4 regions of the Streptomyces sp. NPDC059906 genome follow, and region 3 is predicted to be linked to each of the others. Evidence: riboswitches for the same ligand, from Rfam matches in the RefSeq annotation. Region 3 holds a riboswitch; each other region holds the start of a gene.

What was found. A riboswitch is a leader RNA that binds a small molecule or an ion and turns the genes downstream of it on or off. The one in region 3 is predicted to bind cyclic di-AMP.
Region 1: linked by a shared signal. The riboswitch ahead of ACFV9J_RS01210 (transglycosylase SLT domain-containing protein) and the one ahead of ACFV9J_RS02205 (NlpC/P60 family protein) in region 3 are both predicted to bind cyclic di-AMP.
Region 2: linked by a shared signal. The riboswitch ahead of ACFV9J_RS14945 (peptidoglycan DD-metalloendopeptidase family protein) and the one ahead of ACFV9J_RS02205 (NlpC/P60 family protein) in region 3 are both predicted to bind cyclic di-AMP.
Region 4: linked by a shared signal. The riboswitch ahead of ACFV9J_RS26060 (M23 family metallopeptidase) and the one ahead of ACFV9J_RS02205 (NlpC/P60 family protein) in region 3 are both predicted to bind cyclic di-AMP.

The regions. Positions count from the first base shown of each region.
Region 1 covers NZ_JBHWKU010000001.1:248,116-255,747, reverse strand. The annotation lists gene ACFV9J_RS01230 (ABC transporter permease) at 8-952, opposite strand; gene ACFV9J_RS01225 (ABC transporter ATP-binding protein) at 939-1,970, opposite strand; gene ACFV9J_RS01220 (outer membrane lipoprotein carrier protein LolA) at 2,024-3,271, opposite strand; gene ACFV9J_RS01215 (polyprenyl synthetase family protein) at 3,530-4,540, opposite strand; cyclic di-AMP (ydaO/yuaA leader) riboswitch at 5,221-5,389, shown strand; gene ACFV9J_RS01210 (transglycosylase SLT domain-containing protein) at 5,394-5,894, shown strand; gene ACFV9J_RS01205 (HAD family hydrolase) at 5,918-6,727, opposite strand; gene fahA (fumarylacetoacetase) at 7,093-7,632, shown strand, end outside.
Region 2 covers NZ_JBHWKU010000008.1:18,464-26,095, reverse strand. The annotation lists gene ACFV9J_RS14960 (helix-turn-helix domain-containing protein) at 1-612, shown strand, start outside; gene ACFV9J_RS14955 (DUF6126 family protein) at 609-728, shown strand; gene ACFV9J_RS14950 (tyrosine-protein phosphatase) at 750-1,547, opposite strand; cyclic di-AMP (ydaO/yuaA leader) riboswitch at 1,972-2,128, shown strand; gene ACFV9J_RS14945 (peptidoglycan DD-metalloendopeptidase family protein) at 2,133-3,086, shown strand; gene ACFV9J_RS14940 (SGNH/GDSL hydrolase family protein) at 3,330-4,115, shown strand; gene ACFV9J_RS14935 (TetR/AcrR family transcriptional regulator) at 4,195-4,815, opposite strand; gene ACFV9J_RS14930 (MBL fold metallo-hydrolase) at 4,966-6,159, shown strand; gene ACFV9J_RS14925 (helix-turn-helix domain-containing protein) at 6,350-7,213, opposite strand; gene ACFV9J_RS14920 (helix-turn-helix domain-containing protein) at 7,246-7,632, opposite strand, start outside.
Region 3 covers NZ_JBHWKU010000001.1:441,047-448,678, forward strand. The annotation lists gene ACFV9J_RS02180 (SDR family oxidoreductase) at 1-153, opposite strand, end outside; gene ACFV9J_RS02185 (LysR family transcriptional regulator) at 247-1,086, shown strand; gene ACFV9J_RS02190 (NlpC/P60 family protein) at 1,254-2,306, opposite strand; gene ACFV9J_RS02195 (hypothetical protein) at 2,615-2,968, shown strand; gene ACFV9J_RS02200 (tellurite resistance/C4-dicarboxylate transporter family protein) at 2,946-3,962, opposite strand; gene ACFV9J_RS02205 (NlpC/P60 family protein) at 3,990-5,183, opposite strand; cyclic di-AMP (ydaO/yuaA leader) riboswitch at 5,190-5,372, opposite strand; gene pcrA (DNA helicase PcrA) at 5,627-7,632, shown strand, end outside.
Region 4 covers NZ_JBHWKU010000019.1:18,223-25,854, forward strand. The annotation lists gene lhgO (L-2-hydroxyglutarate oxidase) at 1-498, shown strand, start outside; gene ACFV9J_RS26040 (Dabb family protein) at 554-964, opposite strand; gene trmB (tRNA (guanosine(46)-N7)-methyltransferase TrmB) at 1,096-1,911, shown strand; gene ACFV9J_RS26050 (PrsW family intramembrane metalloprotease) at 1,921-3,336, shown strand; partial or broken gene ACFV9J_RS26055 (aldo/keto reductase) at 3,361-4,074, opposite strand; gene ACFV9J_RS26060 (M23 family metallopeptidase) at 4,437-5,480, opposite strand; cyclic di-AMP (ydaO/yuaA leader) riboswitch at 5,492-5,648, opposite strand; gene ACFV9J_RS26065 (PP2C family protein-serine/threonine phosphatase) at 5,873-7,096, opposite strand; tRNA gene ACFV9J_RS26070 (tRNA-Met) at 7,282-7,355, opposite strand; gene ACFV9J_RS26075 (dihydrofolate reductase family protein) at 7,426-7,632, opposite strand, start outside.

The sequences.
Region 1 (7,632 bases), 190 kb from region 3:
GCCGCGGCTACGCGGTGATGTCCTTCGTCGTGAACCGGGCCCAGGCCGCCGAGCCGAAGATCGCCGCGTAGAGGGCCTGGAGACCGAGGTTCTTCACCAGGTCGTCCCAGTAGACCGGTTCGCGCATCACGTCGGCGAAGGAGAGCCAGTAGTGCGAGAAGAAGTACGGCTGGAGGGCGTCGAGCTGGGGGATCTGGTCGAGGATCTGGACGGTGATCAGCAGTCCTACCGTGGTGGCCATCGCCGCGATGCCGCTGCCCGTCAGGGTGGAGACGAACAGGCCGAGAGCGGCGATACCGACGAGTGAGGCGGCCACGACCAGGGCGATCAGCAGCGCCCGCCCCAGCCCCTCGGCGTAGGTGATCCGGGTGCCCGAGATGGTGGTCAGGTCGCCGACCGGGAACAGCAGCGCGCCGACCGCCAGCGCCGAGACCGCGACCACCAGGGTGGCGGCGAGGCAGAAGGCGACCACCGTCGCGTACTTGGTGAGCAGCAGCCGGGAGCGGCCGGCCGGGGCGACCAGGAGGTAGCGGAGCGTGCCCGCGCTCGACTCGCCCGCGATCGCGTCGCCCGCGACGACGCCGATGGCCATCGGCAGGAAGAACGGGAGGGTCGCGGCGAGCGCGGTGAAGACCAGGAACAGCCCGTTGTTGCTGATCTGCGAGATGAACGCCGGTCCCTCGCCACCACCGCCACCCCCGCCGAGCGAGGACCCGTCGCTCGTCTCGATCTTCACCGCGATGCCCACCAGGACCGGCACGGCGGCGAGCACGGCCAGCAGGGCCAGGGTGCGCCAGCGCCGGAAGGTGGTCAGCAGTTCGCTGCGGAACAGCCCGAGGGACCACAGCGGACTCGGGGTCCGCGCGGCACCTGGGCCCGGGTGCGCACCCGTGCTCCGCGCCCCGCCCGCAGACTCCCCCACCGGCTCGTCCCGCACCTCAGCCCGCGACATCGAAACCCTCCCCGGTCAGCGCCACGAACGCGTCCTCCAACGAGGCCCGTTCCACGACGAAGCCCCGGACCCGGACGCGGGCCGCGACCAGCGCCGCGTTCACCTCGGCGAGGTCGCGCTCCGGTGGCTCCGACGTCACCCGCTCCCCGTCGACGACCACGTCCGCGGCCCCCTGCTCCTTCAGCACCCGGGCGGCGTCGCCCGCGTCCGGCGTCGTCACCACCAGTCGGCCACGGGCCCCGGCCGCCAGGTCGGCGACCGCGCCCTGGGTGAGCAGCCGGCCCTGTGCCATCACGGCGGCGTGGGTGCACACCTGCTCGATCTCGTCCAGCAGGTGGGAGGAGAGGAAGACGGTGGTGCCGTCGGAGGCCAGTTCGCGCACGAGGGTGCGGATCTCGCGCATGCCCTGCGGGTCGAGTCCGTTGGTGGGCTCGTCCAGGACGAGCAGCCGGCGCGGCTGGAGCAGCGCCGCGGCGAGACCCAGCCGCTGCTTCATCCCGAGCGAGTACGCCTTCGCCTTCTTGCCGCCGGCGGCCGCGAGGCCCACCCGGTCCAGCGCCGCCGCGACGCGCTCCCGCCGGGTGCGCGGGTCGGCGGTGGGGTCGGCGGCGTCGTAGCGCAGCAGGTTGTCCCGGCCGGAGAGGAAGCCGTACAGGGCCGGGCCCTCGATGAGGGCGCCGACCCGGGGCAGTACGGCGCGGGCCGCGCGCGGCATGGGCCGGCCGAGGACCCGGGCGCTGCCCGAGGTGGGTTCGATCAGCCCCATCAGCATGCGGATGGTGGTGGTCTTGCCGGAGCCGTTGGGCCCGAGGAAGCCGAAGACACTGCCCGCCGGGACGGTCAGGTCCAGACCGTCGACGGCGAGTTGTCCGCCGCGGTAGCGCTTGGTGAGCGCGCGGGTGGCGATGACGGCGTCATCCGCGCTCTCCCGGCCCGGCGCCCGGACCGGCGCCCGGACCGGCTCCCGGACCGGCTCCCGGTCCGGGCGCTCCGGCTCCGCTGCGGACGCTTCGGCCATCGGCTCCCTCTTCTCGTCCTCTTCGCCGTACGGGTGGAGGTGCTGCGCGGGTCCTACTTCGCGGCGTCGGCCGCCTTCACCAGCGCGTCCTTGGTGACCGCACCGGCGTAGACCTTGCCGTCGTCCGTGATCAGGGCGTTGACCAGGCGGGTCTTGAAGACCGTGCCCGAGCCGAAGTCGCCCTTGACCTGGTCGCCGAAGGAGCCGAGGAAGCCGCCGAGGCCGCCGAGGTCGCCGCCCGCGGAGGCCGTGGGCAGGCCGCCCTGGGCGCCGGTGTCGAAGGCGGCGACCGAGTTCCAGCCCTCGCCGATGACCTTGAGGCCGTCCATCCCCTTGGCCAGCTCGCCCTCGGCCCCGCGCCCGTGCTCCTGGGCCCCGGCCCGCTCACCGGCCTCGTCGGCCTCGGTGACCTTGGCCCCCTCGGGCGGCGTGAAGTCGAACGTCGACGCGTCCGGCTTGGCGAAGCTGACCTTGGTGAAGCCCACGTCCACGACGGCGGCGCCACCGCTCGCCGGGGTCAGGGTGAACTTCAGCGGCGTGCCGGTCTCGGCGTCCACCGCCACGGTGATCGCACCGACCGTGGATCCGTCCTGCTTGGGCTCGACGACCAGGCGGTAGGCGTCCCGGCCGGCCACCTGCGCGGTACCGCCGACGGTCACGGACGTGGTGTCGTCGACCGCCTTGAGCGCCTGGTCGGCGAAGTCCTTCGGGGTGGCCGGCACGTCCTGGCCCGGCACGTCCTTCCCCGGCCGCTCGGCGCCGTCGGCGGCGGTGGAGTGGTAGACCTCGTTGGACCGGCTGTCGTAGCCCCAGACGTCCTTGCCGTTGTGGATCAGGCTGTACTCGGCGGCGTTCTCCAGCAGGGACAGCTTCTGCCGGTCGGGGCCGTCGGCCGCGACGCGCAGCGTGTGGCTGCCGGACACCAGCTCGGTGAGCTTGGCCGAGGGGTCGGCGGCGGAGCCCTCGCCGTCCCCGCCGGAGCCCGGCCCTCCGGACATTCCGGACATCAAGCCGCTCTCCAGCCCGCCGAGGTCCGGCAGACCCAGGTCGGTGTTGATGCGCACCGTGCCGGACAGCTGCTGGACGTCCGACTTGGCGATCTTCTCTATGAGCTGCTCCGCCGTGACCTTCGGCAGGTCGGGGTCGCCGGAGTCGGCGAGCGCGGGGACGAGCCCGATCGTCGCGGCCGCCACTCCCATCACCGCGACCGGGACGACGTACCGCGCGGCCTTGCGCCGTCCGGCGCGCAGCTCCTCGCCCGCCCCGGCGGTCGTGTTGTCGTCGGAATCGATCGGTGCCATGTGTGCCCTACCTCCGTCGTCGGCGGCGGCTGTCTCGCGACCTCGCACTCGTTCACCCGTGAGCCGCCATTCTCACCCGAATCGGTGAGGATTGGTGTTTTTCCGTGGTGTCCATCTGACCAAATCGCCGGAGCACAAGCGTCAGACCGCGGGCTCAACTCCGCCTACTCCTGCGGGATGACACGCAGGGGTGCCGGCTCCCCCGGCCCGTAGGGGGCGACGCGGACCACATAGGCGGCGACGGACCGCGGAGGGCGGTCAGCCGGCCCGGTGGACCACCGCGTCGCACAGCTCCACCAGCGCGGCCTTCGCGTCGCACTCGCGCAGCGGGGCCAGCGCAGCCCGGGCCTCCTCCGCGTACCGGACGGTGTCCCGGCGGGCCTGCTCCAGCGCGGGGTGGGCGCGCAGCAGGCGCAGCGCCTCGGCGTGCCGCGCGTCGTCGCTCAGGTCGGAGTCGAGCAGCTCGCACAGCGCGAGGTCCTCGGCGAGCCCCAGCCGGGCCGCCCGCTCGCGCAGCCGCAGGACGGGCAGGGTGGGGATGCCCTCGCGCAGGTCCGTGCCGGGCGTCTTGCCGGACTCGTCGGAGTCGGAGGCGATGTCCAGGACGTCGTCCGCGAGCTGGAAGGCGACGCCGAGCCGCTCGCCGTACTGGGTGAGGACGTCCACCACCGTCTCGTCAGCGCCGGACATCATCGCGCCGAACCGGCAGGAGACCGCCACCAGGGAGCCCGTCTTGCCGCCCAGCACGTCCAGGTAGTGGTCGACCGGGTCGCGGCCGTCCTGCGGGCCGGCCGTCTCCAGGATCTGGCCGGTGACCAGCCGTTCGAAGGCGAGGGCCTGGACGCGGACCGCCTCGGGGCCGAGGTCGGCGAGGATCTGGGAGGCGCGGGCGAACAGGAAGTCGCCGGTGAGGACGGCGACCGAGTTGTCCCAGCGGGTGTTCGCGCTGGGCACCCCGCGCCGCACGGCGGCCTCGTCCATCACGTCGTCGTGGTACAGCGTGGCGAGGTGGGTCAGCTCCACGACCACGGCCGAGGGCACGATCCCGGGGGCGTAGCGGTCTCCGAACTGGGCCGAGAGCATCACCAGCAGCGGCCGGAACCGTTTCCCGCCGGCCCGCACCAGGTGCTGGGCGGCCTCCGTGATGAACGGCACCTCGCTTTTGGTTGCCTCAAGCAACCCTTCCTCGACAGCAACCAATCCGGCCTGGACATCGGCTTCCAGAGCCTGGTCCCGCACGCTCAGCCCGAACGGCCCGACGACGGTCACGAGGGGTCTCCTGTCTGCTGGTGTCTACTGGCGATTACCTGGTTTGTCGATAGGTCGCTGCCACCACTCAAGTCAGCGTATCCGGTCACGTTTCGATCACCGCTAGCGCCCACCGTTACAGGCTGGTCGGTATCGGATCATGAACGGTATGTTTTTGATCAGGTGATATGAGCAGATTTTGATTGATATCGCCAGAGGGGACGAGCCGGAGCCGGAGGGCGAACGGGCCGGAGCCGCCACCGAAGATCCCATCACTCCTCCCAACGGCCCGCACTTCCAGAACGTCACCCGATCGAGACGCCCGCCCCCTCCTTGCTTCCACCCCTTCTCCACCCCCTCCCCTCCCCCGCTTCCCACCCCTCCCCGCTCGACACCCGAAGCCGTCCCCACCCGCGGCCGGTTGGCTCCCAGTTGGGGTTAATGCCCCATTTGCCGTGCTTGTTGAAGCCAGTGAGTTGGCTCACTCCGGGCAACCTGCGGGCAACCCGGCCGGAACCTGTGCCCTCCCTTTGCCCCGCAAGCCAGTTGGGGATTGGCAGCAGCAAAGGATCAAGAGCCTCATAGGCCTCAGAACAAGGTCAACAGGCACGTTGGGTGATTCCTGCACTTGTTCCGGACATGTGCTCTCGCATACGTTCCCGGCCTGTCGGGTGGACGCCGAATCCTGCCACCGCCCGTCGCACAGTCATCCACCCAACAAACTCGCAGGCAGGAGCGGGGGACCCAGGTAAGTCGCCGCACCGGTCACCACCGGAGCGGCTCGGGGTGAAGCCGTACCCGTCAGGGCACGGCCGGGCACCTCCCCGCCCGAACCCGACAGCTCACCTCGTAGGCGTAAGGAGAGGGACACCGCATGTCTGCCAACGGTCAGAACCGTCACGCCCGCACCAGCCGCCTCGCCCGCAAGCTCGCCGTGGCCGGCACCGGTGCCGCGGTGCTCGCGCTGCCACTCATCGGCGCCACCACCGCCTCCGCGGCCACCCCGGCCGCCGCCACGACCGCCACGACCGCCACCACGGCGGCCACGGCCTACCCGGACAACCTCGACGGCTGGATCCGCGAGTCGCTCGACATCATGGCCCAGCACGGCATCCCCGGGACCTACGAGGGCATTCACCGCAACATCATGCGTGAGTCCTCCGGCAACCCGCTCGCCATCAACAACTGGGACATCAACGCCATCAACGGCACCCCGTCCAAGGGTCTGCTCCAGGTGATCGACCCGACCTTCCAGGCGTACCACGTGCCCGGCACCTCCTGGGACCCGTACGACCCGGTCGCCAACATCACCGCCGCCTGCAACTACGCGGCCGACCGCTACGGCTCGATGGACAACGTCTTCAGCGCGTACTGAGCCGTACGCCCCCCGAACCTCGCCTAAGAGGTACCGAAGATCCGCTCGAGGACGACGGCCACGCCGTCGTCCTCGTTCGTCGTGGTGACCTCGTCGGCCACCGCCTTGAGTTCGGGATGGGCGCCGGCCATGGCGACACCGTGGGCCGCCCACTGGAACATCGGGATGTCGTTGGGCATGTCCCCGAAGGCGATCGTCCGCCGCCGCTCCAGGCCCAGGTGCTCGGCGGCCAGCGCCAGACCGGTGGCCTTGGTGATGCCGCAGGGCTGGAGCTCCACCGTGCCGGGCCCCGACATGGTGACCGTCGCGAGGGAACCGACCACCGCGCGCGCCGTCGCCGCCAGTTCGTCGTCGGTCAGCTCGGGGTGGCGCAGCAGCACCTTGCTGATCGGCGTGGACCACAGCTGCGCACGCCGCTCGACGCGCACCGCGGGCAGTGTCGGGTGGGGCATCAGGTAGCCCGGCTCGATGAGCGTCAGCCCGTCGACGCCGTCCTGGTCCACGGCCGCGTACACCTGGCCCACCTCGGCCTCGATCTTGCCGAGCGCGGTCTCGGCCAGCTCCCGGTCCAGGGTGACCGACCACAGCATCCGGTGCGCGCCGGCGTCGTACACCTGCGCGCCCTGTCCGCACACCGCGAGCCCCGTGCGGCCGAGCCGGTCGAGCAGGGGGCGCACCCGGGGTGCCGGCCGCCCCGTCACCACCAGGTGCCGCGCCCCGGCCCCGGCGGCCCCCGCCAGCGCGGCCAGCGACCGGTCGGAGACGGTGTCGTCGCCTCGGAGCAGCGTGCCGTCCAGGTCGGTGGCGACGAGTGAATACGCGGTGCGGTCCATGATCAGAGAATACGGACACCGCACCCGTCCGACTCACCCGTGACCGCTTCCGAACGAGGGCGTAGCGAGTGCGTTCGAACCCGCACGGGGTTGCCCGAGGACGCCCGATGATGTCCGAATCCTGACACATCATCGGCTAAAGCCGGTTCAGGGCCTGTGTCCCGGTTGGCAGCGACATGGCACGCCAACCACCCGCAGGCGCCAAGATCGCGTCCCGGGCCCCGCCGCCTTCGGTCGCACTGCCCAACAGCGGCACGTCACCCGTAACGTGTGGCCCGACCACGTGTCACGCGACGCACACCGATCACGTGGCGCACACGGCGCGCACGGCGCACATGGCGAGCACGAAAGCGAGGCAGCATCCGATGCCCCCCTTCGATGTCCCCGAGGGCAACCCCTTCGGCCCGCACAACCTTCCGTACGGCGTGTTCTCGATCCCCGGCTCGCTCGACCGGACGGACCGGACGGACCGGATGAACAGGACAGACCGTTCGGACCGGATGGACCGGACGGTGGGCGTCCGGCTGGGCGATCACGTCCTCGACGCGGGGGCGGCGGCCCACGCGCTCGGCTCGCCGTACGCGGCCCTCCTCGCGCAGCCCACCCTCAACCCGCTGCTGGCGGCCGGGCGCACGGCGTGGTCGGACGTGCGGCGCGCGCTGACGGCGTGGGTGACGGTCCCCTCCCACCGCGAGGCCCTGGAGCCGTTCTTCCACCCGCTGTCGTCGGTGACCCTGCACCTGCCCTTCGAGGTCGCCGACTACGTCGACTTCTACGCCTCCGAGAACCACGCCCGCAACGTCGGCCAGATCTTCCGCCCCGACGCCGCCGACTCCCTCACCCCGAACTGGAAGCACCTCCCGATCGGCTACCACGGCCGCTCCGGCACGGTCGTCGTCTCGGGC
Region 2 (7,632 bases), on a different contig from region 3:
AGCTCCTCCGAGACCGGCCCCGCCGAGGGGGCGGTCGCCGCCGTCGCGCCCCAGCTGCGTGAGCTGCGGCGGCGGGCCGCCCTCACCCTGGAGGCCGCGGCCCGCGACGCAGGGCTCTCGCCCGCCCACCTCTCCCGCCTGGAGACCGGGCAGCGCCAGCCCTCGCTGCCGATGCTGCTCTCCCTCGCCCGGGTCTACGGTACGACCGTCGCCGAGCTGCTGGGGGAGACGGCCGCGGACCGGGACGCCGTCGTGCGCGCCGCCGGCATGGAACCCACCGCCGCGGGCGGCTGGACGTACTGGCGGGCCGGAGCGCCGGGCCGCGGCATGCAGGCCCTGCGCGTCCAGGTTCCGTACGGCTCCCAGGGCGACGTGGTGCGGGTGCACCCCGGTGAGGAGTGGCTGCACGTCCTGCGGGGCCGGCTGCGACTGCGCCTCGGGGACACCGAGCACCGGCTCACCGCGGGGGACAGCGCCCACTTCGACTCGATGACCCCGCACCGGATCGCCGCGCAGGACCCCGACGGGGTCGAGCTGCTGTTCGTACACACCCTGCTGCAGAGCCCGACGGCCGCCCTGTGCCTCGGCCCGACCCCCGGAGAGACGCCATGAGTGCCACGGAGGAGAAGCTCCCGCGCGCCCTGTGGGTGCGACTGATCATCTACATCGCCCTGGGGCACGTCTTCGGCGGCTTCCTCTACCTGCTGTTCGAGGTGGGCGCCAAGTAGCGCCGTCCGCGGGCGGGTGGCTCAGTCCAGCATCCGCTCGCGCAGCCGCTCCCGGGTCCCGGCAGTGAGCCGCAGGCCCTGCTCCAGGTAGGCGTCGACGCCGCCCCAGGTCTCCTCGACGGTCTCGAAGGCCGCCGCCAGGTACTCGGCGCGCGCGTCGAACAGGGGACTGAGCAGCTCCATGACCTCGGGGGAGTAGGCCGAGGCCGCGGAACCGCTGCGGCGCACCTTGTAGCGGCGGTGCGCGGCGTTCGACTTCAGGTAGTCCTCGACGACGGCCTCGCGCTCGACGCCCAGGGCGAGCAGGGTGACGGCGATCGACAGGCCCGCGCGGTCCTTTCCGGCGGCGCAGTGCATCAGGGCCGGGACGCTGTCCTCGGCGAGCGCGTGCAGGATGCGGGAGTGCTCCGCAGTGCGCTCCGTGACGATCGCGCGGTAGGAGCCGATCATCCGGTCCGCGCCCTTGCCGTCGGCCAGGATCTCGCGCAGCTGGTCGAGGTCGCCGTCACGGACCATCTTCCAGAACTCGGCGCCGTCGGCCGGGTCGCTCAGCGGCAGGTTCACATTGCGCACGCCCGGCAGGTCGACGTCCGGGCCCTCGAGCTTCTGGTCGGCCGCGTTGCGGAAGTCGAAGATCGTGTGCAGGCCCAGCGAGGCCAGGAACGCGGCGTCCTCCCCGGTGGCGTGAGCCAGGTGACCGCTGCGGAACAGCACCCCCTGCCGCACCCGCCGCCCGTCCACGGTGGGCAGTCCGCCCACGTCCCGGAAGTTGCGCACACCGGTCAGCTCGGGTTCGGTCGACGGGACCTGCTGCGTCACGGGGGCTCCTCCCACTCCGCCCCGCCGCCGCTGCTCGCCGACGGGCTCCACCAGACGATACGGCATCACCTGGGCGCGAAATGGCGCCCCGAGGGATATTCCGAGCCGATAAGAGCCTTCTGTCCGAATTGGTGCCTTAATAGCAACTGGCCCTGAAATGGCGGAAGGTGAATGCGAGGCGCGTGAGCAGCGTCATATCCGTGACCGTGCGTTGCCCGTCATGTTCACGTAATTCAACTGTTTCTCAAGGGGCTTTAGGCAAAAGCGCGCGGCGGAAATCGACGCAGGGTTACCGGATATTCCCGTAAAGGATCAATCGGAACACCCGCCGGGGGAACCCCTCGCTTGTCCGTGTGCGTCTTGGTCCCTTACGTTCACCACCGATCCGGACGGACGCCTAATCCTGCCGCCGACCGGAGCCCGCACTCATCGACCACCCGTACACGGCAGGAGCGGGGGACCCACAGGTAGAACTGCCTGTTCCGGTTCCCGGAACGGCTTGGGGTAAAGCCGCGTTCTGCGCGGCCGGGCATCTCCAGCCCGCACCCGACAGCTCACCTCGCAGGCGCCGGAGAGGAATTCGCCATGCCCGCGAAGGGTAAGCACCGCCGTACCAGGGCCATGCGCCTGACCCGCACCATCGCCGTCGCCGGAACCGGCGGCGCCGCGCTCGCGCTCCCGCTGATGGGTGCCGCCGCCGCCAACGCCGCTCCCGCGCACTCCGTTTCCGAGCAGGCCGCGCAGTCCGTTCCGGCCTCGGCCAAGAAGGCCGCCGCCGAGAAGAACTCCGACTCGCGCACCTACACCGTGAAGAGCGGCGACTACCTTTCGAAGATCGCCGACGAGCAGGACGTCGACGGCGGCTGGAAGAAGCTCTACACGGACAACCGCGAGGCCGTCGGTTCCGACCCGTCGCTGATCCACCCCGGCCTGAAGCTCTCGATCGGCGGCCAGGCCGCCAAGTCGTCGGCGCCGTCCTCCGCGCAGTCGCAGAAGCCCGCGCAGAAGTCCGCCGAGAAGCCCGCCGAGAAGCCCGCCGAGAAGTCCGCCGCCGCGAAGCCGGCCCAGAAGTCGGCGGACGCCGAGAAGGCCTCCTCCTCGGACACCGGCAGCCAGTCCACGGGCACCACCAGCGGCTACACCTCCCCCGTCGCGGGCGGCACCGTCGGCACCCCGTACCACCAGTCCGGCAGCATGTGGTCCAGCGGCTACCACACCGGCACCGACTTCGTCGTCCCGACCGGCACCTCCCTCAAGGCCGTCGGCGCGGGCACCGTCGTCTCCGCCGGCTGGGGCGGCGCGTACGGCAACCAGGTCGTCATCCAGCTCGCCGACGGCCACTACGCCCAGTACGCTCACCTCTCCTCGCTCTCCGTCTCCGCCGGTCAGTCGGTGACGGCGGGTCAGCAGGTCGGCCTCTCGGGTGCCACCGGCAACGTGACCGGCCCGCACCTGCACTTCGAGATCCGCACCACGCCGGACTACGGCTCGGACATCGACCCGCTGGCATTCCTGCGCTCGCACGGCGTCTCCGTCTGACGACCGGTTCCGCGCGGCCCCCGCGCCCCGAAGGCCGGACCCCGATCCCCGGGTCCGGCCTTCGGCGTGTCCGGACCCCGGTGTGCGCGCCGTGCAGGGCCCTCGCGTATTCCGGAATTGACGAATACTTTAGGCGTGGCCTTTCTCACCGCCCGTCAATCCCGCCCTACGGTCGCGTAGGTCACATTCCAAGGTGAATCATGGGCCGATGTGGCAGACGATTCGAAGAGTGACAGCAGAGCAGTGATCGGGTCGTACGTGGCGGTGGGGGACAGCTTCACCGAGGGCGTCGGCGACCCCGGCCCCGACGGGGCGTTCGTCGGCTGGGCCGACCGGCTGGCCGTACTGCTCGCGGACCGGCGCCCCGAGGGCGACTTCACGTACACGAACCTCGCCGTGCGCGGCAGGCTCCTCGACCAGATCGTGGCGGAGCAGGTACCGCGGGTCGTCGGACTCGCGCCGGACCTCGTCTCGTTCGCGGCGGGCGGCAACGACATCATCCGGCCCGGCACCGATCCCGACGAGGTCGCCGAGCGGTTCGAGCTGGCGGTGGCCGCGCTGACCGCCGCGGCCGGAACCGTCCTGGTGACCACCGGGTTCGACACCCGTGGGGTGCCGGTCCTCAAGCACCTGCGCGGCAAGATCGCCACGTACAACGGGCACGTCCGCGCCGTCGCCGACCGCTACGGCTGCCCGGTGCTCGACCTGTGGTCGCTGCGGAGCGTCCAGGACCGCAGGGCGTGGGACGCCGACCGGCTGCACCTGTCGCCGGAGGGTCACACCCGGGTGGCGCTGCGCGCGGGGCAGGCCCTGGGCCTGCGCGTTCCGGCCGACCCGGACCAGCCCTGGCCGCCCCTGCCGCCGCGCGGCACGCTCGACGTCCGGCGCGACGACGTGCACTGGGCGCGCGAGTACCTGGTGCCGTGGATCGGGCGCAGGCTGCGGGGCGAGTCGTCGGGCGACCACGTGACGGCCAAGGGGACGCTGTCGCCGGACGACATCAAGACGTGGATCGCGTCGGTGGCCTGACGCGGACGGGGGTCGGTGGTGTCCCGGCGGCCGGCGTCCGACGGGCCGGTGCACCGACGGGCCGGTGCCCCGTTGGGTGCTAGCGCCGCGTCGGTGTCAACGCCGCCCGCTCCAGGCCCAGTTCCCGGGCCAGGGCGTCGTCCACCCACTCCTGCGCCCGGGCCCGCGACACCGTGCCCGTGTACGAGGTGAGCTGCACGGCCAGCCCGTCCAGCAACGCCGTCAGCCGCAGGGCAGCGGCGTCCGGCTCGGGGCAGGAGAACTCACCGGCGGCCACGCCCTCGGCGATGACCTCGGCGATCGCCGCCTTCCACTGGCGGTCCAGCTCGCGCGTGACCTCCCGCAGCGCGGGCTCGCGCGGCGCCGCCGCCCAGCCCTCGATCCACAGCCGCCAGCCCTTGGCCGGCCCGGTCGGCGCGTACCACCGCACGGCCGCCCGCAGCCGGCGCAGCGCCGACGTGCGACGGGCGAGCAGCCCCCGCAGACGGGCGAGGTCGTCCTCGGCGGCATGCGTGAACGCGGCGGCGACCAGGCGCTCCTTCGTGGAGAAGTGGTAGAGCACCAGGGCGTTGCTGACGCCGAGCGCCGCGGCCACGTCGGCGATCCGCAACGCCGCCACGCCCCGCGCCGATATCTGCTCGATGGCGGCGCCCAGCAGCTCCTCGCGCCGCTCCGCCACGCTCAACCGCACTCTCCCCACGCACGTCACCCTATACAGGCGCCGGGACGTGCGCCGACGCCCTTCCCGGTCGCGACGGACCGGGGGAACACGGATGTCACATCCGTCGTTCGAGGTGCGTAGGACGAGACGACCATAATGAGAGCCTGAACCACTCCACCTGGAGGTACCGTGGCCGCTTTCCGTTCCCCGAGTCCCGGGTTCAGCGTGCCCCGGCCCGCGGCCTTCGGCGCCGACCCGAGCGGTGAGCGCATGGCGCGCATCCGCAGATCGCCGCACTTCAGCGACGGCGTCTTCCAGAACCCCGGGGGCACGGCACGGACCCGGCCCTCCGGATCGGCCGCCGAATTCGCCAAGATCTACTTCAACAAGGAGGCGCGGCTGCGCCGGTCCCCGCAGGGTCCGGTCCCGGTGCACGCCACCACCCTGGCCGACCTCGCCCGGCCGCCCGCCACCGGGCTCCGGCTGACCTGGATGGGCCACTCCAGCGTGCTCGCCGAGATCGACGGGCAGCGCGTGCTCTTCGACCCGGTGTGGGGCGAGCGCTGCTCCCCCTTCCCCTTCGCCGGCCCCAAGCGCCTGCATCCGGTCCCGCTGCCACTTGCCGCCCTGGGCCCGGTCGACGTGGTCGTCATCTCCCACGACCACTACGACCACCTGGACATGCCCACCATCAAGGCGCTGGCCGGCACGGACACCGTGTTCGCCGTGCCGCTCGGCGTCGGCGGCCACCTCGAACACTGGGGTGTCTCCCCCGACCGGCTGCGCGAGCTGGACTGGCACGAGTCGACGGGCGTCGGCGGCCTCACCCTCACCGCCACCCCGGCCCGGCACTTCTGCGGGCGCGGGCTGCGCAACACCCAGCACACCCTCTGGGCGTCCTGGGTGGTCGCCGGTTCCGAACACCGCGTGTACCACAGCGGGGACACCGGCTATTTCGACGGATTCCGCGAGATCGGCGCCGCGCACGGCCCGTTCGACGCCACGATGATCCAGCTGGGGGCGTACGCCGAGTTCTGGCCGGACATCCACATGACCCCCGAGGAGGGCGTCCGTGCCCACCTCGACCTCCAGGGCGGCCGTCCGCACGGCGCCCTGCTGCCGATCCACTGGGGCACCTTCAACCTGGCGCCGCACCCGTGGGCGGAGCCGGGGGAGTGGACGAAGGAGGCGGCTGAGGAGGTCGGCCAGGCGGTGGCGTTCCCGCGGCCGGGGGAGCCGTTCGAGCCGGCGGGGGAGCTGCCGGTGGAGGCGTGGTGGCGGGCGGTGTCGGGTCCGATCGCGCATCCGTGGCGGCGCCCCCGGATCGTCGAAGGCGTGGCCGGGACGAGCAGGGGTGATCTCGACCTCGCGGGGGAGCGGTGAGGCCGGTCGGGGACAAGATGGGGGAGATGGCCCAGATGCTGGAGCGTCTCCCTGCTGACGAACGGCGTCGTCTGCTGCGAACCTCGGACGGAGCGCCCCGCGCGGAGCGCGGCCCAGATTCGTCCAGGGCTGCGGTTCCATGGAGCCGGTGCATGGTCTCGCCGAGCTGATGGGAACGGTCTCCCGGCATTCAGAGATGTCTCACCGAATCGAATCGAACCGCCGTCGTGGTGGCCAGGTGGCGGAGAGCTTGCTCGGACGGGCTGTCGGGTGGTGCGGTCCAGATGACGATGTGCTGGTCGGGGACGTTGGTGCTGGTCAGGGTGTCCCAGTCGAGCGTGAGGGTGCCGGCGACGGGGTGGTGGAAGATTTTGTTGCCGGTGCTTTGGACGGCGACTTCGCGCGCCTGCCACCAGTGCTGGAAGTCGGTGTGCGGTGTCATCCGTGTCACGAGGGCCTGGAGGCGGGGGTCGTCCGGGCGGTGTGCGGTGTGCATGCGGAGGTAGGCCACGCAGGCGTGGGCTCCGGTCTCCCAGTCGTCGTAGAGGGCGCGCAGTGCGGGGTCGTTGAACAGGAGCCAGACGTAGTTGCGGTCCTGCTCGGGGATCTGTCCGAAGTCGGTGAGGAGGGCTGCGGCGAGTCGGTTCCAGGCCAGGACGTCCATGGTGTCGGACAGGACCAGCGCGGGGGACTGGGTGAGCTGGTCGAGGAGGCGCCGGGTGTGTGCGGTGACGGCGCTGTCGGGCCGGGTGGGCGGCTGGACCGGTGGGTGGCCGGCGAGGCCGAAGAGGTAGGCGCGCTGGTCGTCGGTGAGGCGTAGTGCCTGGGCGATGGCGTGCAGGACGGGGAGGGATGCCTGCATGCGGCCCTGCTCGACGCGCGTGTAGTAGTCGGTGCTGATCGAAGCGAGCTCCGCCACTTCCTCACGGCGCAGACCCGGCACCTTGCGGTGGGGGCCGGTGTCGGGCAGGCCGACCTGTCCGGGTTCCAGGCCGGCCCGGCGGGTCTTGAGGAAGGTGCCCAGTTCCTTCTGGTCCCGGTGGGAGCTGCTCATGGTTCCAGTGTGGCAGTGAGCCCGTGCGGGGGTCAGCGGGGCAGCGACTGGTCGGTGTCGGGGGTGCGCTGGGTGGTGTCGGCCCAGGAGGCGAGGATGCACAGGGCGTCGTGGGAGGGGGTGCCGGGTTCGGCGGTCCAGATGACGAGCTGCTGGTCGGTGTGGGTGGTGGAGGCGAGGGTGTCCCAGTCGAGGGTCAGTTCGCCGACGAGGGGGTGGTTGAGGGTTTTGGTGCCGACGCCGCGTACGGCGACGTGGTGGGCGGCCCACCAGGTGCGGAAATCGGCGTCCTGCACCGACAGCTCTCCGACGAGGGCGGCCAGACGCGGGCTGTCGGGGTCGCGGGCGGCTTCCATACGCAGCTGAGCCACGCAGGTGTGGGCCACGTTCTTCCAGTCGGTGTACAGCTTCCGCATGGC
Region 3 (7,632 bases):
TTTCGCCACGGCGTCCAGCCTGCGCCGCTCGTCCCGAGCGCCGACACCGACACTCCAGCCCAACGCGCCCAGCGCGGCCGCGATCTCGTACCCGATTCCCTTGTTCGCGCCGGTGACCAGCGCGATCGTCTTCTCACTCATGACAGCGAGCATGGCCGCGCTTCGACCCTGCACCAACACCACCTCGGTCATGCACCCATACCCGCGCGACATGGGCCGTCCGTCCGCCGCGGCTACTGTGCGGGCATGGAGATACGCGAGTTGCGGTACTTCGTCGCCCTCGCCGAGGAACTGCACTTCGGCAGGGCCGCCCAGCGTCTGGAGATGGCCCAGCCGCCTCTGTCCCGGGCGATCGCCCGGCTCGAGCGACAATTGGGCGTCTGCCTGTTGGAGCGCACCAGCCGTAAGGTCACGCTCACCGAGGCCGGGGCCGTACTGCTGTCAGAAGGCCGCGCGATCCTCAGCGCGGTAGCCGCAGCCGAGCGGCGTACCCGGCAGACCGCGTCAAGGCGCCCCCGCCTCGTTCTCGCCGTCAAATCCGGCACCGCTGACACGTTGTTGGCGAAACTGCTCGACCTTTACCGCGTGGAGCCCGGCGCGGTCCCCGTCGACCTCTTGCTCTGCGAGGCGCATCAGCAGCAGAAACTGCTGCAGAACGGGCAAGCAGACGTGGCTCTGCTGCATCTGCCCTTCGACTCGGCGGTCGGACTCGACACGGAGATTCTGCGCACCGAGGGACAGGCGGCGATCCTGCCCGCCTCCCACCCACTGGCCGGGCGCTCACAGATTCGGATGGCCGAGGTCACCACCCTGCCGGAACTCCCGATGGCGCGCTGGCCCGGCCCCGGCGGCAGCTATCCGGAAGGACCGGGCGCAGAGGTGCGGAACCTGACGCAGCTCTTCCAACTGATCGCGCTCGGCCGTACCACCGCGATCCTGCCCGAGTCCGTCGGCACCGACCTGCGCCGGGATCTCACCGCCGTGCCGGTCCTCGACGCACCACCCGTGACGACCGTGATCGCGTGGCCTCCCCAGAGCCGGCTTCGCGCAGCCGCCGACCTCGTCCGCACGGCAACACGTCTTTGAAGCGCGAGCCAAGCGCTGACCGGCATCCGGGTCACTTCGAACCAGCAGCGCGAGGCCTCGGCCCGACTCGTCGTCCGGACAAGCCGCGGCCGGCCGGTGCCGGAAGGGTGGAGCCCGCGTCCGTGACGCTCGGCAAGTCGCCGCGACGGCGGTGGGGGCCCGGAGCGTCACACCACCCGCGTGGCTCCGGCGAACGGCATCTCGTCGACCGGGGCGACGCGCACCGGCGCCGATGGGTTCGGGGCGTGGATCATCTGGCCCTTGCCGACGTAGATGCCGACGTGGCTGATGCCCGAGTAGAAGAAGACCAGGTCGCCGGGGAGGAGTTCGGACCGTGGGACGCGGCGGCCCGCGTCGATCTGGGCGTAGGTGGTGCGGGGGAGGGAGACGCCGGCGGCGCGGTAGGCGGCCTGGGTGAGGCCCGAGCAGTCGAAGGCGTTCGGGCCCGTCGCGCCCCACACGTAGGGGCTGCCTAGCTTCTGGTAGGCGTAGGCGACGGCCGCGACGGCCGCGGCGGCCCGGGAGTTGGGGGCCTGGGACGAGGGGGACAGGCCCGCCCGGGTGCCCGGCGCCGAGCGGGAGGCCCGGTCGCCGACGTCGGCGCGTTCCTCGGCGGTCAGCCGGGACAGCAGGCGGCGGGCCGCCTCCAGCTTGCCGGTGACGGTCTCGCGGTGACGTTTCAGCTCGGCCCGGCGCGACTTCAGCGAGGCCGCCTCGACGCGGGCGGCGCCGCGCAGTTGCTCGATGTCGCGGAGTTCCTTGCGTACGCGGCCCACGGTGGCCTGCTGCCGGCTGCCCGCGCGCTCGGCGAACGCGGCGCCGTCCAGGTACCGGTCCGGGTCGGCGGAGAGCGCGAGTTGCAGGGCCGGGTCGAGGCCGCCGCTGCGGTACTGCGCCGCCGCGACCGAACCCAGCGCCTCCCTTGCCGAGTTCAGCCGGTCCTCCTTGCGGGCGGCCTCGTCGCGCAGGTCCTCCAGGCGCTGTTCGGCGGCGTCCGCCTTCTCCTTCGCGCCGTTGTACTTCTCCGTGGCCACCTCGGCCTCCTGGTAGAGCTTGTCCACCTTGGCCCTGACCTGGGCCGCCGTCGGCTGCGGGTCGGCGTGTCCGGTCCCGCCGCCCAGGCCCGTCGCGGTGGCCGCCCCCGCGAGGGTGATCGTGGCCGCCGTACGGGCCCTGCTCCCGCCCTTCGCGCGCTGTCGCGGCCTGCGGTGCGCTCCCACCTGCGATCCACGTCCTTCCGTACGACTCGACTCCGGCCGGCGCCGGGTCGGCTCCGGTCCGTTCCGGCTGCCTGGGCCAGGACGCTAGGCGCGTCGGTAACGGGCCGGTGACGGGATGCACGGAAGTGGCGGCAGCGGATCAGGCGGCGACCGCATGTGATCGCCACGCCCTCCGAGGCCCGGCGTCTTCACGCAGGGTGATGACCGATATGCCGGACCGGGGGCGGGTGGGGGACGTGAGCTGTTATGGGAGCGCCGGGGCGGGCCGGTGTCCGGGCGCGTCGGGTCCCTCATTAGGCTCCGGCCTCATGGACGTACTCATCCACCTCTTCGTCGGCCTGCACATCATCGGCATCGCCGCGCTCCTCGGCGGCTTCCTCACCCAGATGAAGGCGATGGGCCAGGACGCGGCCCGGTTCACCCCCGCGATGCTGCACGGCGCGCTGACGATGCTGGTCACCGGTGCCGTCCTGATCGGCCTCAACCAGGCCCAGGACACTGCCGTGGACAACGTCAAGATGGGCGTGAAGCTCGCCGTGCTCATCGTGATCCTCGGCCTGGTCTACGTGAAGCGCGACGAGGAGAAGGTGGAGAAGCCGCTGTTCGGCCTGGTGGGCGGGCTGACCCTGGTGAACGTCTTCATCGCGGTGCTGTGGACCTGACCGCCGCCCCGGAGTCCGCCGCCGCGGACCGCAGCCCGGCCCGGGCCCGGCCGACCGCCCCCGCCGCGACCGCCAGCCACCCGGCCACCGCGATCCACAGCAGCGCCCGGCCCGGCGCGTCCAGCCACGGGACGTCGACGACGGCGGACACCGACAGCGTCGCCGCCGCCGTCATGCCGAGCGGGAAGACGGTCGACCAGCGGCGCACGTCGTAGCGCAGGCGGGGCCAGGCGATCTCGGCGGCCAGGAGCACGGCGTACCAGGCGAGGTCGAGCGTGAGCAGGAAGACGGTCACGTCGTGCAGGACGGCCTGGTCGTCGGCGTTCCACAGGTACATGCCGGTCCCGGCCGCCGCGAGCAGCTTGGCACCGGCGAGCGCCGAGATGGCGAGCGCGCCGCCCGCCACCCAGTGGTCCCCGGAGCCCCGGGCCACCTGCCGCAGGTCGAAGCGGAACAGCGCGATCAGGTAGAGCACGATCCCCAGCCAGAACGGCACCAGCGCCGCGTGCGCCAGCCACGGCGTCGAGGTGGCCGCGGCCAGCGTGGCGGCGAGCACGGCGAGCCCCTCCGTGGCCACGCAGCTCAGGAACACCGCCCCGGGCATCCGCCGCCCCCAGTGCTGCACCACCAGGAACAGCAGCCACGGCCACAGCAGGGCCGCCAGCGCCAGCAGCACCGCCGCCAGGAGCGTCCAGCCGAGCAGGGAGAAACGCGTGCCGAGCACGGTCGTCGCGGCGACGGCGGTGAGCGCCCCCGGTGTCCCGGCCCGCCGCACCCACTGGGCGTGGTCGGCCAGCAGCAGGTAGACGAAGTTCGCCGCCAGTATCAGCCAGGCGGCGCAGGCCAGGGCGAGGGCGATCCGGGACAGGACCTCGCGGCCCGTCAGATGCAGGGCGACCGACACGATGCCGGTCGCCATCACCGCGGCCCCGGCCGCCGGTGGACGCTGCGCCCACCAGGTGCGCAGCGCTGAGGGATGGGTGGCCGGTGGCATGGGCACGATGGTAAGGAACCGTGCTGGTCAGGCGGGGCGCACCACGCTGTAGATCGACGACTCGCCGTCGTAGAAGATCGACTCCTCGCGGACGTACGCGCCCGGCTTCGGGGCGTGGATCATCATGCCGTCGCCGATGTACAGGCCGACGTGGCTGATGTCGTCGTAGAAGAAGACCAGGTCACCGGGTTGCGCCTGGGAGACGGAGACGGTGGTGCCGGCGTTGACCTGGTCGTAGGTGACGCGCGGCAGCGTCACGCCGGCGGCCTTCCAGGCGGCCTGGGTCAGACCCGAGCAGTCGTAGGAGCCGGGGCCCGTCGCGCCCCAGACGTACGGCTTGCCGATCTGGGCGCGGGCGAAGGCGATCGCCTTGTCGGCCTTGGTGCCGGTCGAGGTGCCCGGCGTCGACGAGCCCGAGGAGTCCGACGAACCGGTGCCGCCGGAGCCTCCCGAGGATCCGGAGCCGCTCTCCTGCTGGGCGGCCTCCTCCCGGCGCTTGCGCTCGGCCTCCTCCTGCGCGGCCTGCTGCTTCGCCAGCTCGGCGGCCTTGCGGGCGGCCTCCTGCTGCTTCTTCTTCTCGATCGCCGCCAGCCGGGCCTTCTCCTCGGCGGTCAGCTCCGAAAGCAGCTCCCGCGCGGTGGCGAGTTTCTTCTGGACGGTCGACTTGGCCGTCTTGAGGTCCTTCTGCGAGTCGGTGAGCGTTTCGAGGCTCTCGGTGGCCTCCCGGCGCTTCTTCATCGTCTCGGACTGCTGGGTGACGTAGTCGTCGACGGCGGTCTTCTGCCGGCCGGTGAGCCGGTTCATCAGCTGGTTCTGGTCGAAGTAGTCCTGCGGCGAGTCCGCGAGCAGCAGCGTCGCGGTCTCCGGGACCGAGGCACCCGTGCGGTACTGGGCGGAGGCGAAGGAACCCAGCTCCTCGCGCGCGTCGTTGAGCTTCTGGGTGCGCTGGGCGACGTCGTCGAGGAGGGTGTCGACCTTCTTGCGCTGCTTGGTGGTCTTCTCCTTGGCCGCGTTGTACTTCTCGGTCGCCGACCCGGCCTGGCGGTACAGGTCGTCGACCTTCTTCTCGACCTCCTCCAGGGTCGGCCGGTCGTCCGACGGCGTGGCGCTGGCCGTCTGGGACAGCAGGGCGACGGAGGTGAGGGCCGCGGTGGCGAGGGCCGGGGTCCGTATGCCCGCGACGCGGGTACCGGTGGGACGCGACTTGCGGTGCGACGCCAAGGAGGCGACTCCTTCCAGTGCTCCGCCTACCGGGTTAGCTGTCGGGTTCGGGCGGTGTGGCATGGAAGGGTTGCCCTACGGCGCCTCCGTCCCTCATGGAGGGCGGTGTCGCCGATTCACCCCGAAGTTCTCGGTTGGGTCCCCGGCTCCGGCTGCCGTGCGGCGCACCGGACTCGGCGGAGGCCGCGCGGACCGGCGAGGTTCGCCGGAGGGGGTCGAGCGGCCTGCCCCGCACCGTAGCCAACTCGTGTGGCCGCTGTGAAGGTTGGTGGGTGATATGCCCGATACATTTTCGTGACCTTTTGTTCGGGCGCCCCCGGGGCGGTAATGGCCGTCACTCTTCGTGGTCCCGCTGGTCGCAGGGCGTGCCCGCGCCCGGGAGCGGTGGGCATTTTCCGGGGTGGCACCGGGTTGTCGGTGGGGCGCCCTAGACTCGGAGAGCGATGAGCAGCCTCTTTGACGACAGCTTCCTGGCGAGCCTCCAGACCCCCCGGGGTCACGAGGAGGAACCTCCGCCGCCGCCCGAGGACGATCACGGACCGGAGCCGGTTCCGCACGATCTGTTCGGCGGGAAGTTCGACGCGCCCCCGGAGCGGGACACCCACTACCGGGACGGCGCCCCGCGCCCCGCCCTGGACGCCGCGGCGCTCCTGGAGGGGCTGAACGAGAACCAGCGCGCCGCCGTCGTCCACTCCGGCTCCCCGCTGCTCATCGTGGCCGGTGCTGGCTCCGGCAAGACCCGTGTGCTCACCCACCGCATCGCCCACCTGCTGGCCGAGCGGAACGTCCACCCGGGCCAGATCCTCGCGATCACCTTCACCAACAAGGCCGCGGGCGAGATGAAGGAGCGCGTCGAGCAGCTCGTCGGCCCGCGCGCCAACGCGATGTGGGTGATGACCTTCCACAGCGCGTGCGTGCGCATCCTGCGCCGCGAGTCGAAGAAGCTCGGCTTCACCTCGTCGTTCTCGATCTACGACGCCGCCGACTCCAAGCGGCTCATGGCGCTGGTCTGCCGCGACCTGGACCTCGACCCCAAGCGCTTCCCGCCGAAGTCGTTCAGCGCGAAGATCAGCAACCTGAAGAACGAGCTGATCGACGAGGAGGATTTCGCCGCCCAGGCCGCCGACGGTTTCGAGAAGACCCTCTCCCAGGCCTACGCGATGTACCAGTCGCGGCTGCGCGAGGCGAACGCCCTCGACTTCGACGACCTGATCATGACCACGGTCAATCTGCTGCGCGCCTTCCCGGACGTCGCCGAGCACTACCGCCGCCGTTTCCGGCACGTCCTGGTCGACGAGTACCAGGACACCAACCACGCCCAGTACGCGCTGGTGCGCGAGCTGGTCGGCGTGCCCTCGGAGCACCCCGTGGACGTGCCGCCCGAGGCCGAGGTGCCGCCCGCCGAGCTGTGCGTGGTGGGCGACGCCGACCAGTCGATCTACGCCTTCCGTGGCGCCACCATCCGCAACATCCTCCAGTTCGAGGAGGACTACCCGGACGCGACGACGATCCTGCTGGAGCAGAACTACCGCTCCACGCAGACCATCCTCAGCGCCGCCAACGCGGTCATCGAGCGCAACGAGTCCCGCCGTCCCAAGAACCTGTGGACCAACCAGGGCAGCGGCGCGCAGATCACCGGGTACGTCGCCGACACCGAGCACGACGAGGCGCAGTTCGTCGCCGACGAGATAGACCACCTCACCGACGCGGGCGAGGCCAAGGCCGGCGACGTCGCCGTCTTCTACCGGACCAACGCCCAGTCCCGTGTCTTCGAAGAGGTCTTCATCCGCACCGGCCTGCCCTACAAGGTCGTCGGCGGCGTCCGCTTCTACGAGCGCAAGGAGGTCCGGGACGTCCTGGCCTACCTGCGGGTGCTGGCCAACCCGGAGGACTCGGTGCCGCTGCGCCGCATCCTCAACGTCCCCAAGCGCGGCATCGGCGACCGCGCGGAGGCGATGATCGACGCCCTCTCCCAGCGCGAGAAGATCAGCTTCCCGCAGGCGCTGCGGCGCGTCGACGAGGCGTACGGCATGGCCGCGCGCTCCGCGAACGCCGTCAAGCGGTTCAACACGCTCATGGAGGACCTCCGTACGGTCGTCGAGTCCGGCGCCGGACCGGCGACCGTCCTGGAGGCCATCCTCGAACGCACCGGGTACCTCGCCGAGTTGCAGGCCTCCACCGACCCCCAGGACGAGACCCGCATCGAGAACCTCCAGGAACTCGCGGCCGTCGCCCTGGAGTTCGAGCAGGAGCAGGCCGAGGGCGAGGAGTCCGGGACCCTGGCCGACTTCCTGGAGAAGGTCGCGCTCGTCGCGGACTCCGACCAGATCCCCGACGAAGAGGACGGCGACGGCGTCGTCACCCTGATGACCCTGCACACCGCCAAGGGCCTGGAGTTCCCGGTCGTCTTCCTCACCGGCATGGAGGACGGCGTCTTCCCGCACATGCG
Region 4 (7,632 bases), on a different contig from region 3:
GAGCTGGTGCGGGGACTGGTGTATCCGGTGCCGGACCCGGCCTTCCCGTTCCTCGGCGTGCATCTGACCCGCGGGATCGACGGCGGCGTCCACGTCGGGCCGAACGCGGTACCGGCGCTGGCCCGCGAGGGATACGGCTGGGGCGTGGTGCGCCCCCGCGAGCTGGGCGCCACCCTGGCCTGGCCGGGTTCGTGGCACATAGCCCGACGGCACTGGAGATACGGGGCGGGCGAGCTGCGCCGGTCCCTGTCCAGGAGCGCCTTCACCACGGCGGTCCGCAGACTGCTGCCGGCGGTGGCGGAGGGCGACCTGGTCGCCGCCCCGGCCGGGGTCCGGGCGCAGGCGGTGCTCGCGGACGGCACGCTGGTGGACGACTTCCTGATCAAGGAGGGCGCCCACGCGGTGCACGTCCTGAACGCGCCGTCGCCCGCGGCGACCGCGTCCCTGCCCATCGGCCGGGAGGTGGCCCGCAGAACGCTGGCGATGCTGGCGGACTAGGAACCACCCGACCGCCCGGCACCCCGTCGGGCGCGGGCGGCGGGCGGCGGGCCGGCTAACCGCGCCCGGGAGCGCTGCTGCCCTCGTACGAGCCGAGGCCCTCGATCAGGGCGACGAGGGCCGGGTCGCCCGCGAAGCGCTCGGCGTGGATCTGGCGGATGCGGTCGCCGGTGGCCGGGTCCTCGTCGTCGGTCAGGTCCTGGGAGACCATGTTGCGCACCAGCGGCAGCCCGATCTCGTCGACCCGCCGGTGCAGCGGGGCGTGCATGTACGCCCGGTAGCCCTCGATGTCCTCGACGGCGAACATCGCTCCGTAGTCGAAGTCGCCGCCCACGTCGCGCCCGACCGTCCAGTACGCGACGGCATCGATCTCGCGCCCCATCCTGCGGAGCATCTCAAGTGCTTCCTCGACCTTGTCCCGGGGTGCGTCGGGGCGCATGGCAAGGCGGATCTGGTGGTGAATCACGGTGTCTCTCCCCACGGGTACGACTGTCACTTCAACTGGCGCTTCAGCCAATCGCTTGCGTTATAGACTCTAACTACATCTACGGCCTGTCGCAACCACGGGCGCGTGGCGCGGTCTAAAATCGACGCATTGTGTCTGACTCCCACCACACCCCCGAGGCCGCATCCGCTTCCCTGCGGCACGTCCGCGCCAAGGGCGAGCCCCGCTTCCCCGACGGGCCGAAGGCCGATCCCGCCGGGTCGCACTTCGAGCGGCGGATCCGCAGCTTCCAGCCCCGGCGGAGCCGGGTGACCGCCGGGCAGGCGGACGCGCTGCAACGGCTGTGGCCCCTGTGGGGGCTGGACATCGACGGACAGCGGGTCGTCGACCTCGCCGAACTCTTCGGCAACGCCCGCCCCGTCGTCCTGGAGGTCGGCTTCGGCATGGGCGAGGCCACCGCCCGGATGGCCGCCGCCGCCCCGGACACCAACATCCTCGCCGCCGACGTCCACACCCCCGGCCAGGGCAACCTGCTGGGCCTCGCGGAGCGAGGGGAGCTGTCCAACATCCGGGTGGCCAACGGCGACGCGATCATCCTGCTGCGCGAGATGCTCGCCCCCGACTCCCTCGCCGGGCTGCGCGTCTACTTCCCCGACCCGTGGCCGAAGAAGCGGCACCACAAGCGCCGGCTGATCCAGCCGGAGTTCCTGACCCTGGCCGCGACCCGGCTCGCCCCGGGGGCCGTGGTGCACTGCGCCACCGACTGGGAGCCGTACGCGAAGCAGATGCTCGACGTGCTGACCGCGCACCCCGACTTCGAGAACACCGTGCCCGGCGGCGGATTCTCGCCGCGCCCCGAGCACCGGCCGCTGACCCGTTTCGAGGGCCAGGGACTGGACAAGGGACATGTGGTGAACGACCTGCTCTTCCGTCGCGTACAGCACAAGGAGCCGCTCCCCACCGGTTAGGGTCCTGCCGTGGCCACCTGTCCCCCGTATCCGACCCGTGTGCACCGGCATACGCACTGGTGGCAGCGGACCTGGGTCCGTTACGGCGCGCTGATCACGCTGCTCGCGCTCTCCGGCCTGGTGATCCTGGCCCTGGTGCGCGAACAGACCGGCACGCAGGGGTTCCTGGTGGGGCTGGGCCTGGCGGTGCTGCCGGTGCCGCTGCTCATGGCCGCGTTCCGCTGGCTGGACCGGGTGGACCCCGGCCCCTGGCGGAACCTGCTCTTCTGCTTCGCCTGGGGGGCCTGCGCGGCGGCGCTGATAGCGATCGTCGCCAACAGCTTCGCGACCCGCTGGATAGCCACCGCGACCGCCGACCCGGCGAGCGCGGACACCCTGGGCGCCACGGTCATAGCGCCGGTCGTCGAGGAGTCCGCCAAGGCGGCCGCCGTCCTCCTGGTCTTCCTGTTCCGCAGGCGGGACTTCACCGGCATCGTCGACGGCGTGGTCGTCGCCGGGGTCACCGCGACCGGCTTCGCCTTCACCGAGAACATCCTCTACCTGGGCACCGCCTTCGGCACCGACCAGCTCACCGGTGACAGCGGCTTCGCCTCGGTCACCGCCGCGACCTTCTTCGTCCGCGTCGTGATGTCGCCCTTCGCGCACCCGCTGTTCACCGTGCTCACCGGCATCGGCTTCGGCGTCGCCGCGCTCTCGACGGGCCGGCACCGCCTGCGCCGGGCGCTGCTCCCGCTGGCCGGGCTGCTGCTCGCGATGGGCATGCACGCCCTGTGGAACGGCTCGGCCGCGTTCGGCGAGTACGGCTTCTTCGCCGTCTACGCGGCGTTCATGGTGCCGTCCTTCGGCCTGCTGACCTGGCTGGTGATCTGGACCCGGCAGCGCGAACTGGGCACCGTGCGGGCCGAGCTGCCCGCGTACGTCATGGCCGGATGGCTCACGCCCGCGGAGCCTTACGCGCTCGGCTCGATGCGGGCCCGCCGCATCGCCCGGCAGTACGCCCGCCGGCACGCCGGGAAGGAAGGGGCGCGGGCGGTGGCACGGTACGAGGCCTGCGCGACCTCGGTGGCGTTCCTGCGGCAGCGGGGCCGCCGGGGCCGGGCGGGCGCCGACTTCGCCGCACGGGAGCGGGCGCTGCTGGACGTCCTGTGGCACCTGCGGGACCTGGCCCGCCCGGCCCTGGACCACGCGGCCCGGGCCACCGCCCCGCCGCCCGTGCCGGTGCGGATGCCGGTGGCGGTGCCGCCGTGGGCGTATCCGTACGGCGGGACGCCCGGCGCGTACGGCCTCCGTACGGCACCCGGCCCCTACGCCCCGCAGGCCCCCTACACCACACAGGCCCCGCACAACCCGTACGCACCGCCGGCCGTACCGCCGTACGCACCGTCGTACCACCCGTACGCGCCGCCCGGCCCGCACCGGCCGTAGGTGCGCGACGCGACGGCCGCCCGATCAGGCGGAGGCCCGGGTCAGCCTCCCGACCTCGTCCTCCGTCAGGCTCAGCTCGGCCACACCCAGCAGCGCCGGCAGCTGCTCCACCGTGCGCGCGGAGGCGATCGGCGCCGCCACCGTCGGCCGGGCGGCCAGCCAGGCGAGGGCGACCGTGGCGACGGGAGCCTCGTGGGCCGCGGCGATCTCGTCCAGGGCGGCCAGCACCCGGCGGCCCCGCTCGGTCTCCAGGTGCCGGGCCGCACCGCCCGCCCGCGGGCTGTCCACCTCCGTGCCGGGCCGGTACTTGCCGGTGAGGAAGCCGGCCGCGAGGGCGTAGTACGGCACGGCGGCGAGAGATGCCTGCTCGGCGAGGTCGCGCAGTTCGCCCTCGTACGTGTCGCGGGAGACGAGGTTGTAGTGCGGCTGGAGGGCGACGTAGCGGGCGAGGCCCTCGCGGTCGGAGAACTCCAGGGACGCCGCGAGCCGCTCGGCGGAGATGTTGGAGGCGGCGATGTGCCGTACCTTGCCGGCCTTCACCAGTTCGTCGAGCGCGCCGACGATCTCCTCGACCGGCACCTCGGGCTTGTCGAAGTGGGTGTAGTACAGGTCGATGTGATCGGTGCCCAGGCGGCGCAGCGAGGCGTCGGCCGCGGCCTTGATGTTCGCGGCGGACAGGCCCGGGTACTCGGGGTGCTGGCTGACCTTGGTGGCGAGGACGACGTCGTCTCGGTTGCCGGCGATGTAGCTCGATCGTGTGATCGTCGGGGTCCTGGGTTGCGCTGTCGCGGGCCGACCGGGCTAACGTGGTCAGCGCGATCTGGGACGCCGGGTACGGCGCCAGCGTGCGGGGCCCCCGCTCCACCGGAGTGATGGTTCGGGGCCTCCCCGTCGCCTCTGGCCGTGTCCAACTGGCCAGGTCGTGAGGAAACTGGCCTCCCGAGAACGGACCACGGACGGGATCCGTGTCGCCGCCTCGGGGTTGAGTACGCCGGGGACCAGTGCGCCCAAGACCGTTCGGGGCGTGCGGCTGAGCGGGCTGCCTCCGTCCAGTCCAAAGGAACGGTTGCCGTCAGGACCGTCATGGTCCAGCGGGTGGATCAGGGGGTCAAGCCCTTGCTCTGCAGCCAGGCCATCGGGTCGATGCCCGAGCCGTCACCGGTGTGGACCTCCAGGTGGAGGTGGGCGCCGGTGACGTTGCCGGTGGCGCCGACGCGGCCGATGACGTCACCGGTGGTGACCTTCTGGCCGACGCTGACGTTGATGGACGACTGGTGCGCGTACCAGAGTTCGGTGCCGTCGTCGAGGGTGAGGACGGTCTTGTAGCCGTACGACCCGTCCCAGCCGGCCGACGTGATGGTGCCGCTGTGCACCGCCTTGAGCAGCGTGCCCGTGGGGGCGGCGAAGTCGAGGCCGGTGTGGTGGCCGGAGGCCCACAGGGAGCCGGCCTGGTTGAACGTGGAGGAGATCGTGTACGAGGAGGTCGGCAGCGTGTACTGCTTGGCCAGCTTCGCGAGCCGCTCGGCCTCGGCCTTCTTCGCGGCCTCCTCCTCCGCCTTCTTCTTGGCGGCGGCGGCCTTCTCCTCGGCCTCCTTCTCCGCCTTGGCGGCGGCTTCCTGCGCCTTCTTCTCGGCTGCGGCCTGGGCCTCGGCGGCGGCCTTGGTCTCGACCTGCGCCTGCTGCTGCTCGGCCTGCGCCATGATCCGGGCCCGCAGCGACTCACCGGCGCCGGTGGTGTCGGCGCCCTCCGCGCTGTCGGCGGCGACGGCCTGGGTGATGCCGCTGAGCGGGGTGGCGGAACCCTCGGGCTCCGACTGCTCGTCACCGCCGGGCATGAGCGAGCCGACGTTCGGCAGGTCCGGCATGGAGATGGACACCGGGGGCTTGCCGGTCTGCGCGCTGGCCATGCCGCCCGCTCCGACGGCGGCTATGACACCGACGCCGAGGACGGTGGAGCTGCGGGCGAGTCCGCCGCGCTGCTTGGCCACGCGGTGCCGGCCGCGTACGGGGCGGATGGATTCCGCGGTGGGATTCCACTCCTCCCAGGGACCCTCTTCGGCGCGGTAGCCGTCGTAGCCGAAGGTGTCGGTGCCGTGCCCACTGGGCGCGGACGGGGCCTCGGGGGCAGGCCGGTTTGACGCCACGTGGGCGTACTCCTTTCCTTCCTTTCGCCTACCGGGTTAGCTGACGGGTTCGGAGCAGGAAGGTCTCCTACGGGTGCCTGCCGACCGTGTTTCCACGGCGGCATACGCCCGATTCACCCCAATGTGGTGGTTCCCCGGTTCCCTTGCGGGATTCGGCGCGTGCGCACGGAGCCGCCTTCTGTGACGGCTGGGACGACCGCGCTGCGTTATCGAACGTTAATAGACGCGAGGCTCCGATTCCAAGCCGTTCCTCTTGATCATTACCGAATACGGCCGGGACGTACGCCTCACGACCGGTGAAAACCGGGCGAGTTGGCCGGGCCTCGGTATTCCCCTTCGCGGCACTTTCTTCTGACGGTGTATCAGTTGTTATGCGGAGGGGGGTCGCGCTGTCACGGCTCGTGACAATGATCATGATCAGCGCGCCGAGGACGCCGGACGGCGAGCAGCGCCATGTCGTCCGCCATGCCGCCCCCGGAGTGCCGGCGCACGTCCTCGGCGAGGGTGTCGAGCAGGGTCGCCGGATGCGGGAAGACGCGGCCGGCCAGCCGCGTCTGCGGATCGTAGAACTCGCCCTTCGCGTCCCGGGCTTCGGTCAGCCCGTCGGTGTAGAGCAGCAGCGTGGCCCCGCCGGGGAAGGCGACCTCCTCCGCCCGGTCGGGCCACACGCCCAGCTCGCCCATGCCGAGCGGCAGCGCCGACTCGTGGGCGGGCAGCGGGCCGAGGGTTCCGTCGCCGTGGAGCAGCAGGGGCGGGGGATGGCCCCGGTTGACGATGCGTACGGTGCCGTCGCCGTGCGGGAGTTCGGCGAGGACGGCGGTGGTGAAGCCCTCGAAGGCGTCCAGTCCGTCGCGCCGGGTGCCCTCGCGCGCCAGCGCCCGCTCCAGGCGCTGGGCCACCGCCTCCAGCGTCGCCTCCTGCTCGGCCGCCTCCCGGAAGGCGCCGATCACCACGGCGACGGCGGCCACCGCGCCCATGCCCTTGCCGCGCACGTCCCCGACGATCAGCCGGACGCCGCGGGCGCTGTCCTGCACGGCGTACAGGTCGCCGCCGATGAAGGCGTCGGCCTGCGCGGCCTCGTAGCAGACGGCGATCTCGAAGCCGGCGATCCGCTCCGCGGGTTCGGGCAGGACGGCGCGCTGGGCGGCCTCGGCGATCTCGCGGACGGAGACGAGGCGCTCGCTGCTGCGGCGGACCATGCCGTTCACGAGGACGGCGAGCACCGCGACCGTCGCGATGGTGATCAGCTCGGTGAGGGAGTCGACGTAGTGGATGACGCCCTTGCCGAGCTGCAGCGCGATGACCGCGACGACCACCGCGGCGCCGGTGAGCGCCGTGCCGCGCCGCGAGTAGAGCGGGGCGGCGATCAGGGGCGCGGCCGTGTAGAGCGGGCCGGCGGTGAAATACCTCGGGGTGAAGATGTCGTACAGGATGGCGACGGCGATCAGCAGCACGGGGAGCGCGTGCACGAAGGCGCGCCCGTACGCGACCCGCCGTCGGGGCGGCCCCGGGGGCGGCACGGGCTGGGGCTCGTCGTCGAGGCCGAGGCCGGGGTCGGGCACGGGATCGCCGGGGAGCCGGCCACCGGCTCTGGCGGCCGCTCCCTCGTCGTCCACGTCACCTGGCCGCACCACTCGTCTCCCGCCGCCCCGTACGTCCGCGCCGCTTGCCGTCCCGCACTCCAGGGTTGCGGGGGCGGGGACGGGCGGCGAGCGGTGAGGGGCCGACCGGATGACACGGGGCACCTGCGGAAACGCACCGAGGGCCGGAACCCTTTCGGATTCCGGCCCTCGGCCTTCAGTAGCGGGGACAGGATTTGAACCTGCGACCTCTGGGTTATGAGCCCAGCGAGCTACCGAGCTGCTCCACCCCGCGTCGTTGTGCTCACCACTGTACGTCATCCCGGGGGCGGAATGCACATCGGTATCTCCTCGCCCCGCGCTCCCTACCCCTCCAGGTGGCGGTTGGGCGCCTTCGCCCGCCGCGCGTACTCGGCCAGTACGACGACGACGGCACCCGCGGCGGTGAGCACCCCGCTGCCGTCCGCCCCCGCCACGAAGGTGTCCGGCTCCCGCCAGGCGGTGACGACGCGGCGCACCCCGGCGTCGAGGATGATCCGGGCGCAGGGCGCGGGCCGGGAGGCGCGGCGGGC